DNA from 3 places in the Rhodomicrobium lacus genome. Region 1 is predicted to be linked to each of the others. Evidence: riboswitches for the same ligand, from Rfam matches in the RefSeq annotation. Region 1 holds a riboswitch; each other region holds the start of a gene.

Region 1 (3,271 bases):
CCGAGATCGTGCGTCACCACCAGCACGAGCGCACCGCCGAGCGCCGTGTCCCGAAGCAGCGCCATCACGTCGAGCTGATAGCGCGGGTCGAGGGACGCGATGGGCTCGTCCGCCAGCACGACCGGCGCTTCGACCGCCAGCATACGGGCGAGCGCCACGCGGGCCTTCTCGCCGCCGGACAACTCGGTGACGGGGCGGTCGGCGAGCGCGCCCAGATCGGCGGCGGCGATGGCACGCGCGACGGCTTCGGCGTCGCGGGCCGGGAGATTCGCGGGATCGGTCGCGCCATGCGGATAGCGGCCGAGCGCCACCACATCGCGCACCGGCAGCGGCCAATGCACCGCGTGGCCTTGCGGCAGATACGCGAAGCGAAGGGCGCGCTCGCGGATCGGCAGCGCCGCCGCGTCGCCGCCGCCCGCCCGGATTTCCCCGCGCGACGGCACGAGCCCCGCGAGCGCGCGGAGCAGCGTCGTCTTGCCCGCGCCGTTCGGGCCGATCACGGCGGCGAGGCAGCCGCGCGGCAGGTCGAACGACACATCCGCGATGAGGTCGCGCGCGCCGAGCCGGACACCGAGACCGCGCGCCGAGAGATAAGCCGCGCTCATGAGAGGCCGCCCGTCAGTGCGCGGCGGTCGCGCACGATCAGATAAAGAAAGAAAGGAACGCCGATGATCGCCGTCAGCACGCCGACTTTTATGTCGGTCGTCGACGGAATGAGGCGCACGGCGATGTCGGCGGCAAGAAGCAACGCCGCGCCGATGGCCGCGCTCGGCAGCAGCAGCCGCGCGGGGTCGTGGCCGACGAGCGGGCGCGCGAGATGCGGCGCGACCAGGCCGATAAAGCCGATGGTTCCCGAAACCGCCACCGCGCCGCCGACACCGAGCGCCACGCCCGCGATCACCGCGAGCCGGAGCCGCGCCACATCCACGCCGAGGCTTTGCGCCGCCTCTTCGCCGAGGCTCAGCGTCCGAAGCGCGTTCCTGTTGGCGAGCAGGATCGCCGCGCCCCCAAGGATGAAGGGAAGCGCCAGCGCCACATGCTGGAAACTCCGGTCTTCGAGCGAGCCAAGCAGCCAGAAGGTGATTTCGAGCGCGGCGTAAGGATTCGGGGCGAGGTTCACCGCGAGCGCGGTTCCCGCGCCCGCGAGAGCCGAAAGCGCGAGGCCAGCGAGGATGAGGATCAGAAGGTTTGCGTTGCGGCCCGCCACTGCGAGCAGCACGAAAACCGACGCGAACGCCGCCGCGATCGCCGCCACCGGCAGGGCGAAAGACAGCGCATCGGCGAGTCCCGTTGCGATCACGACGACCGCGCCGAACGCCGCAGCCTGCGGCGCGCCGAACAGCGCGGGCGAGGCCAGCGGGTTGCGCAACAGCCCTTGCAGCGCCGCGCCGGAAAGCCCGAGGATCGCGCCGATGGCGAGCGCCAGCACCGCGCGCGGCAGGCGGATTTCCTGCACGATGATACGTTGCGGCTCGGTCCCTGCGCCGAACAGCGCCGCCGTAACCGTATCGGGCGAAAGCGCGACCGGCCCCGCGCCGAGCGAAAGCACGGCCAGCAGCGCCGCCACCGCGAAGAGCGCCAGCATCGTCACCGGCCACTTGCGGCGCGGCGCGAGCACGGCCGCTTTTACGGCCGAATCCGTATGGGGAACCTGTAAAATGACATCCTCCGCCGACCCGCCGTCGCACGTTGCGTGTCCAGAGCGTTTCATGCGACGGAGGCCGCTTGCACGCGTCGAGACAACAGTTACAGCGCCGGCCGGTCTCCTGGCTCGCGGGTCGTGGCCGCCATCGCCTTCCCGAACGCACGCGTTCAGTGGCTTCGATGACGGCTCGCCGCTTACAGTTGCGGGGGAAGCCGCGGAATCGGGATCGAGCGTCCCTCACCGCGTTCCCGTTTCACCCGCTTGCGCGGGCACCGGCGCTCGATGCGGCCTATCATAAAGCCAAAGCGACGGCAATGCGACGGGCTTCCCGTCGCGTGCGATCAGGCGAGCCGCATATGGCTTGTGCGTGGCACGGCGGCGGGGCTCCAATGCCCGACCCCGTGGCGGAGAATTTCCGCGCAGGGCGCAGGCGGCATCTCCGGCGGCACGTCCTGCCCGAGAAAGGCGAGTGCCCGCCACAGTAGGCGGCTATCGGCGGGGGTCGGCAGTTCCTTCGCGTGCGTCTGCTTGGAAAGCTTGCTGCCATCGGCGTTGAGCGCGAGCGGCAGATGCATGTATCGCGGCTCGGGCAGGCCGAGCAGCCGTTGCAGCACGATCTGCCGCGCGGTGTTGTCGAGGAGATCGGCGCCGCGCACGACATCGGTCACAGCCTGAAAGGCATCGTCGACCACCACGGCGAGTTGATAGGCGAACAGCCCGTCGCGGCGCAGCACCACGAAATCGCCCACGGTCGCAGCGACGTCCTCGCGCTGCGGACCGAACACGCGATCGGCGAAGTCCACGACGCCAGCGGGAACGCGGAGGCGCACGGCGGCATCGTCGCGCGGCGCCGTGAAGGCGTGGCATGTGCCGGGATAGACCGCGCCGCCGATCCGGGCGAGATCGGCCCGTGAGCAGCGGCACCAGAAGACGTTTCCCGCGCGCCTGAGCGTTTCGAGCGCGTGCGCGTAGGCATCGAGCCTCCCGCTCTGAAACAACACGTCGCCGTCCCACTCGAAACCGTAAGCCCCAAGTTGCGCGAGGATGCGCGCCGCCGCCCCCGGCATCTCGCGCGGCGGGTCGATGTCTTCCATCCGCACGAGCCAGCGTCCGCCCGCAGCGCGCGCATCGCAATAGCTCGCGACGGCGGCGACGAGCGAGCCGAAATGCAAGGGCCCCGTGGGCGAGGGCGCGAAGCGGCCGATATGGGTCATGCCGCAACCCGTCGCGCTCGACTAATTAGCGAAAGGTTCCGCGCCTTGATTGAGAATAGATAGGTATCTATCATAAACGAATATTTTATGTCGTCCCTTTCCTGTGGCTTCTTTTGTGATGCCAAGACTTTCAAGAGCGTTCAAGGCGCGCAACACGGTTGGAAGCGCAAGATCGCAGTCATCCTTTATTCGGGTTGTGTTCGTGACGGGATACCTCTTCATGAAGTCATACACAGTGAACACACTTGCTGCGTGTCTGCCTGAGTTGACTATTCTCTCCTTATCTTTCGCAAACAAAGCAAGAATATTTTTTGCCGTGTCTGTAGCTTGATTTGCCGTTTCGGCCACGCCCACAAGAAAGAACCTGACCCAATCTTCCAAATTTCCGGTTTCCCTCACAGATTGAAGAAGA
Region 2 (3,271 bases), on a different contig from region 1:
ATTCACGAGTTCGGCGATCCCCTTCTTCGCGAGCGCGGTCAGCTCGGCCATGCGTTCCTCGGAGAACGCGCCCTTCTCCGCCGTCGCCTGAATTTCGACGATCTGACCCTTGCCGGTGAAGACGAAATTCGCATCCGCCTCGGCATCCGAATCCTCGGGATAATCGAGATCGAGAACCGCTTCCCCCTTGTAGATGCCGCAGGAGACCGCCGCGACGTTGTCCTTCATGGGCTCGCCGCGCAGCATGTCGCGTGCGCGCATCCACTGGAAGCAATCGTGCAGCGCGACCCAGGCGCCGGTGATCGACGCGGTGCGCGTGCCGCCATCCGCCTGCAAGACGTCGCAATCGACCATGATCTGGCGTTCGCCGAGCGCCTGAAGATCGACCACGGCGCGGAGCGACCGCCCGATCAGACGCTGGATTTCCTGGCTGCGTCCGGACTGATGGCCGGTCGTCGCCTCGCGGCGCGTGCGGTCGGAGGTTGCGCGCGGCAGCATGCCGTATTCGGCCGTGATCCAGCCCCGTCCCTGCCCTTTCAGCCACGGCGGCACGCGGTCTTCGAGGCTCGCCGTGCAAAGCACATGCGTGTTGCCGAACTTGATAAGGCACGATCCTTCCGCGTGATGCGAAAAGGCGCGCTGGAAACTCACGGGGCGAAGGTCGCCGGCCTGCCGTTTCGAGGGGCGCATGCAATTTCTTTCTTTTCGGGCGCGCTGCTTGCGCGAGGCCCTTTTATAAGTCTCACCTTACCGCAGCCGGGCGGTTTAACCCGGCTCGATTGTGAAGTTGGGCATCCTTATTCGAACGCCGTAGCGGACAGTAGGCCAGCGTTTTTCGGGTATCAACGGCTTTCGGCCGCCCCCGCGTCGCTTTGATCCTTCGCCAAATGCCGCAGACGCACGCGAGCGAAGTCGCTTACATTGCGTTCGCTTCGGTAAGCGCGGGCCTCAGACCGTTCAAGCTGCCTCTCCGATCTTCAAATTTTGCGCCGTCGCCGCCAGTCGTGGGCACCTGCGAAACGCGTCTTTTGCTTCCGAGTTTTCGGTCCACGAGCGAGGCGCGGCGCCGCCGCACAAAGCCGCGTCTAGCCGAACCACCACCACCAGTTCACGACGAGCACGAAGGTAACAAGGATCAGCGCGAGGATGATCAGCGTCTGGATATGAGCGGCGACCCAGTTGCGCCATGTCTCCGGCGCTTCGCCCGCCTCCTGCCCCATCGAGCCGAGGATCAGAAGCCCGAGAACCCCAAGAATGTAAATTCCCGCCGGATATTGTTTGCATTGCCCGCAGGACCAGCTGTCGAGCCACATCAGCCCGATAAGCGTGCCCGCGACCAGAAATGTGATGAAAGCCAGTACGCCGAGGCTGATGATAATTACAAAACGCGTGATATCAGCACACGTCATGCCTCCCACTCCCTTTGACGCAACAGTACTTTCGGTTTCAGCGCCTGCCATGCCAGCGCCTCCCTCCACGCAACGAGACGATTTTCGTAAAACTAGCAGGGCAGCGTTAATCATGCGTTTCATGCGGCGCCCCCCAAGCGGCAGCGGGCGCCGTTGGAGCTACGGCTATTTGCGCCAACTGTTGCATGCTTGAACAGCTTGTGGCCGACGCGCCACAGCTTGCGCGTAACATGCCGAATTGCGGCATTTGCGTGATTGCGGCGCAAGCTTCATGCAAGCTATGCCTTAAGCCGATGGTCCTCCGATGAGGATAATAGGGAACGCGGTGAGGGACGACGTCCGTAATCCGCGGCTGCCCCCGCAACTGTAAGCGGCGAGCGATGCGCCAAAGGCCACTGGGAAACCGGGAAGGCGGCGTTGAGTTTTGACCCGTGAGCCAGGAGACCTGCCATCAGCCGTGGTCACGCGCGAACACGTCGGGCGGGGTGTCCTGATGGGGGCTTGGAATCCGCTCAACGCGGCGTTCCTGACTTTGGTTCGTGGTGACGTGTCACGTTCCACGAGGCCCAATATGCCCGCTCTATACCCGCGCGCCCGCTCCTGTGTCGCTTTCGTCAGCCTTGTCGCGTTTGCCGCGAATGCGCAGGCGCAAACCGCCGCCCGTTCCGATACCCTGCCGCCCGTCGTCGTGAAGAAGGACGGGGCCGAAAAGCAGAAGAAGAAAGCCGCCGCTCCGAAGAAAAAGAAGGAGGCTCCAGCCGTTGCGCAGGGTGCCGCCGAACCCGCGCCGGATGCCATTCCCGGCGAGCCGTCGAAGGACGTGATCTATTCCGCGAACCGCGTCGCAACCGACATCTCCAGGGTCGGCTCCGCGGTGACGGTCATTACGCGCGACGAGATCGAGGCGCAGTCCCGCACCTACGTGCAGGATTACCTCGCGCAGGTGCCGGGCGTTTCCGTGGCGCAGACGGGCTTGGGCGGCACCAGCACCTATTCGATCTGGGGCGCCTACGGCCGCAATGTGAAGGTGCTCGTCGATGGAATCGACGTATCGGATCCGACCGGCACACAGGTTTCCACGGCTCTTGAGCACGTCCTCGCGGGGGACGTCGCACGCATCGAAGTGCTGAAGGGATCGCAGAGCCTGCTCTATGGCGGCCAGGCGGTCGGCGGCGTCATTGCAATCGATACGGCACGCCCCGTACTTGGAGCATCGCTCTCGGGCTCAGGCGAAACAGGCGCTTATAATACACAGCGCGGAACCGCGAGCGCGGCTTACGGCACCGAAAACGGCTACGCCCGCTTCACGGTCCAGAGCGTGCGCAGCGACGGCTTTTCGGCCGCCGCGCTTGGCAGCGAAGACGACAGCTATCGAAACCTGACCTTCAGCGGGTCCGGCGAATATAAGGTGTCGAACGAGGTGAAGGTATTCTTTGCCGCGCGTTCTGTTGATGCAAACCTCAAATACGACAGTTCCTATGACGGATATGGTCTGGCGAAGGATGGATGGCCCGGGACACAGGCTCTCACGAGTCAGCAATCCGGCCGTCTGGGGACCGAGGTGACGCTCTTCGATGGCGCTTTGGTCAATACCGTTTCGCTTCAGGGAATGCGGCTTGATCGAGATACGAGATATTGGAGCGCCGCATACGATAACAACTGGAACGCCATTCCCGGCATGGGCTCCATCGTTGCCGACTCCTATGACGGGGACCGCTGGAAGGTCGATTATCTGGGTACTGCGAAGGTGACGAGCTGGGCCACAGCAGCCGTTGGGGCCGATTATCAGGAAGAAACCGCAAAAACCGCTTCCACCGTTCAGCATGAAGCTGATCTTGCCGGCGTGTTCGGCCAGCTTTCAG
Region 3 (3,271 bases), 300 kb from region 1:
GATCACGTCCGCATCCATGGCCGCGATGGCGTCGATGATGTCGTTGAACTCGGAGTAGCACATATGCGTGTGGATCTGCGTTTCGTTGGCGACGCCCGAAGACGCGAGACGGAACGCATTGATCGCCCAGTCGAGATAGGTCTTCCAGTCCGCGCGGCGCAGCGGCAACCCCTCGCGAAGCGCTGCCTCGTCGATCTGGATCATCGGCGCGCCTGCCTTTTCGAGGTCGGCCACCTCGTCGCGGATCGCGAGTGCGATCTGCCGGCAGGCGACGCTTCTCGCCACATCGTCGCGCACGAAGGACCAGTTGAGGATCGTGACCGGCCCGGTGAGCATCCCCTTCATCGGGCGGTCGGTCTGCGACTGCGCGAAGTGCCACCAGCCGACCGTCATCGGCTCGGGGCGCGATACATCGCCATAGAGGATCGGCGGGCGCACGCAGCGCGAGCCGTAGGACTGCACCCAGCCGTTCTTCGTGAACGCGAAGCCGGAGAGCTTCTCGCCGAAATACTGCACCATGTCGTTGCGCTCGAACTCGCCATGCACGAGCACGTCGAGGCCCACCTCTTCCTGCCAGCGGATCGTGCGCGCGGTTTCCTCGCGAAGGAACGAGTCGTATTCGGCTTCAGTCAGAGCGCCCTTGGCGTGGGCGGCTCGTGCCTTGCGGACATCTGCCGTCTGCGGGAAGGAGCCGATGGTTGTCGTCGGGAACAGCGGGAGGCCGAAGCGGCGGCGTTGAACGGCGGCACGCTCGGCATAGGGCGCGCGACGGAGCGCCATCTGCGGCGTCACGGCTGCGAGCCGCTGCCTTACGGCTGCGTCATGCACCTTGGGCGATGCGCGCCGCGCGGCAAGCGCTGCGGACGCGGTTTCGAGCGCGGGCGCGACTGCCGCACGGCCTTCCGAGAGCGCGCGGCCGAGCGCGGAAAGCTCTCCCATCTTCTGCACGCCGAAGGCAAGCCAGCTTTTCACGTCGGCGTCGAGATCGCGTTCAAGCTCCAGATCGACCGGTGCATGCAGGAGCGAGCAGGACGGCGCAAGCTGTATGTGATCGGTGCCGCGCTTCGCGACCACGGGTTCCAGCCGGTCGAGGATCGCGGCCAGGTCCGCGCGCCAGACGTTGCGGCCGTCGATCACGCCGAGCGACAACACGAGGCCGCGCGGCGCTTTCGCCAGCACATCGTCGAGTTGCTGCGGAGCGCGTGACAGATCGAGATGCAGCCCCGCCACGGGGAGCGAAAGCGCGGTATCGAGATTATCGCCGAGCGCGCCGAAATAGGTGGCCAGCATGATCTTGAGGCTCGGCAGCGCATCGGCAAAGCGGCGATAGGTCGTCTTCAGCGCGTCGCGCTCGGCGGCGTCGAGATCGAGCACGAGGCACGGCTCATCGATCTGCACCCATTCCGCGCCGTTGGCGGCGAGGCGGCGGAGCACGTCGAGATAGACGGGGAGCAGGGCGTCGAGCAGCGTGAGCGGGTCGAGCGCGGGATCCTTGCTTTTGCCAAGCTTGAGAAACGTCACCGGCCCAAGCAGAACGGGCCGCGTTTCATAGCCGAGATGCTGCGCCTCGCGATATTCGTCAACGGCCTTCAGCGAGGCCAGCGTGAAGCGTTGCCCCGCTGTGAACTCCGGCACCATGTAATGGTAATTCGTGTCGAACCACTTCGTCATCTCCTGCGCGGGCGCGCCGTGGTTCGCGTGCGGGCAACCGCAGGCGCCTTCGCCGTCCGCTCCCTGCGATCCCCGCGCCATGGCGAAATAGGTGCCGAGGGTGACGCCGCCGGTTTTCCATCCGTAGATTTCAGGAATGGCCCCGACCATCACGCTCGTGTCGAGCACCTGATCGTAGAAGGAGAAGTCGTTCGACGGAATGACCGTCACGCCCGCTGCCTTCTGTCGCGCCCAATTGTCGGCGCGAAGCCGGGCCGCTGTCTCGCGAAGTTCCTTCTCCCCGATCCTGTGCGCCCAGTAGGCTTCGAGCGCGGTTTTAAGCTCACGGCGCGGTCCGATGCGCGGCGTGCCGAGCGTTGCGATTTTTATGCTGGAAGACACGTTCTAACCCCATTGCGTTGGGGCAAGGCTGTGATGGGACGCGCGCGAACGCCGCCAGTCGGCGGGCCGCAACCGCTCCACCGGGACACCCCGCCCGAGGACTTCGATTTCGTCGCGGCAGGTCTCCTGGCTTGCGGGTCGTCGCTTCGGCCCGTCTTCCCGAAGCGATTGCCTCAGTGACATGGGTGGGCCGAAACTCGCCGCTTACAGTTGCGGGGGCAGCGCCGGACTTGCACCGGCTTCCCTCTTGGCCACGGGCTATGCGCTCGCAGACCGCGACGGAAAATGAGTGTGATCGAGATCGGCACCGTCGTCAATCTCGATATAACGACATCTTTATATGCCGATGTCGATCTATGTTTGCGGCAGCACCGTCCGCACGATGGAGGCGTCGAGCGCCTCGTAGCGGGCGAGGCCGATGGTGTCGTAAAGCTCGGCGCGAGTCTGCATTTCGGGGAGCATCGCCTCCGTGCTGCCGTCGCGCGCGAGCGTGGCGTAAAGCTTCGCCTGCGCCTTGTTCGCGACCCGAAGCGACGAGACGGGCCAGATGACCATCGCGTAACCCCACGCCTCGAACTGTGCTGCCGTGAAGTGCGGCGTGCGGCCGAACTCGGTCATGTTCGCGAGCAGCGGCACGCCGGGCAGACGCCGCGCGAATTCCTGGAACATGGCCGCGCTCGTCAGCGCCTCGGGGAAGATCGCGTCCGCGCCCGCCTCGACGTAAAGCCGGGCACGCGCCACGGCCGCGTCGATCCCCTCGCTCGCGGCGGCATCGGTGCGCGCCACGATGACGAGATGGCGGCGCGCCTTTGCGGCGGCGGCCACCTTCGCGGCCATGTCGCGGGCGTCCGCCAGCTTCTTGTCGTTCAGGTGCCCACATTTCTTCGGCAGAAGCTGATCCTCGATATGCACAGCGCCCGCGCCCGCATCCTCGAAGGTGCGAACCATATGCATGACGTTCAGCGCCTCGCCATAGCCCGTGTCGCCATCGACGAGCAGCGGCAGGCCGCTCGCCCGCGCGATCTGGCGGATGAAGAACGCGACCTCATCCACCGTGATGATGCCGAGATCGGGCAGCCCCATGGACGCGGTCATCGCCGCGCCCGAGAGATAGAGCGCATCGAAGCCCGCAGCCTTCGCTTGCAGCGCCGCCATGCCGTTATGCGCGCCGGGGAGTTTCAGGATGCCCCGACGCTCCAGAAGCTCGCGGAAGCGGAAG

The links. Region 1 has a riboswitch for cobalamin ahead of EK416_RS15630 (FecCD family ABC transporter permease). Riboswitches for the same ligand answer to the same signal wherever they lie in the genome.
Region 2: linked by a shared signal. The riboswitch ahead of EK416_RS00895 (TonB-dependent receptor plug domain-containing protein) and the one ahead of EK416_RS15630 (FecCD family ABC transporter permease) in region 1 are both predicted to bind cobalamin.
Region 3: linked by a shared signal. The riboswitch ahead of metE (5-methyltetrahydropteroyltriglutamate--homocysteine S-methyltransferase) and the one ahead of EK416_RS15630 (FecCD family ABC transporter permease) in region 1 are both predicted to bind cobalamin.

The regions. Positions count from the first base shown of each region.
Region 1 is NZ_RZNF01000012.1:1,362,558-1,365,828, forward strand. It holds gene EK416_RS15625 (ABC transporter ATP-binding protein) at 1-605, opposite strand, end outside; gene EK416_RS15630 (FecCD family ABC transporter permease) at 602-1,585, opposite strand; cobalamin riboswitch at 1,740-1,937, opposite strand; gene gluQRS (tRNA glutamyl-Q(34) synthetase GluQRS) at 1,987-2,859, opposite strand; gene EK416_RS15640 (Fic family protein) at 2,881-3,271, opposite strand, start outside.
Region 2 is NZ_RZNF01000002.1:39,651-42,921, reverse strand. It holds gene rph (ribonuclease PH) at 1-690, opposite strand, end outside; gene EK416_RS00900 (hypothetical protein) at 1,086-1,409, opposite strand; cobalamin riboswitch at 1,687-1,876, shown strand; gene EK416_RS00895 (TonB-dependent receptor plug domain-containing protein) at 1,981-3,271, shown strand, end outside.
Region 3 is NZ_RZNF01000012.1:1,667,539-1,670,809, forward strand. It holds gene metE (5-methyltetrahydropteroyltriglutamate--homocysteine S-methyltransferase) at 1-2,052, opposite strand, end outside; cobalamin riboswitch at 2,152-2,345, opposite strand; gene prpB (methylisocitrate lyase) at 2,407-3,271, opposite strand, start outside.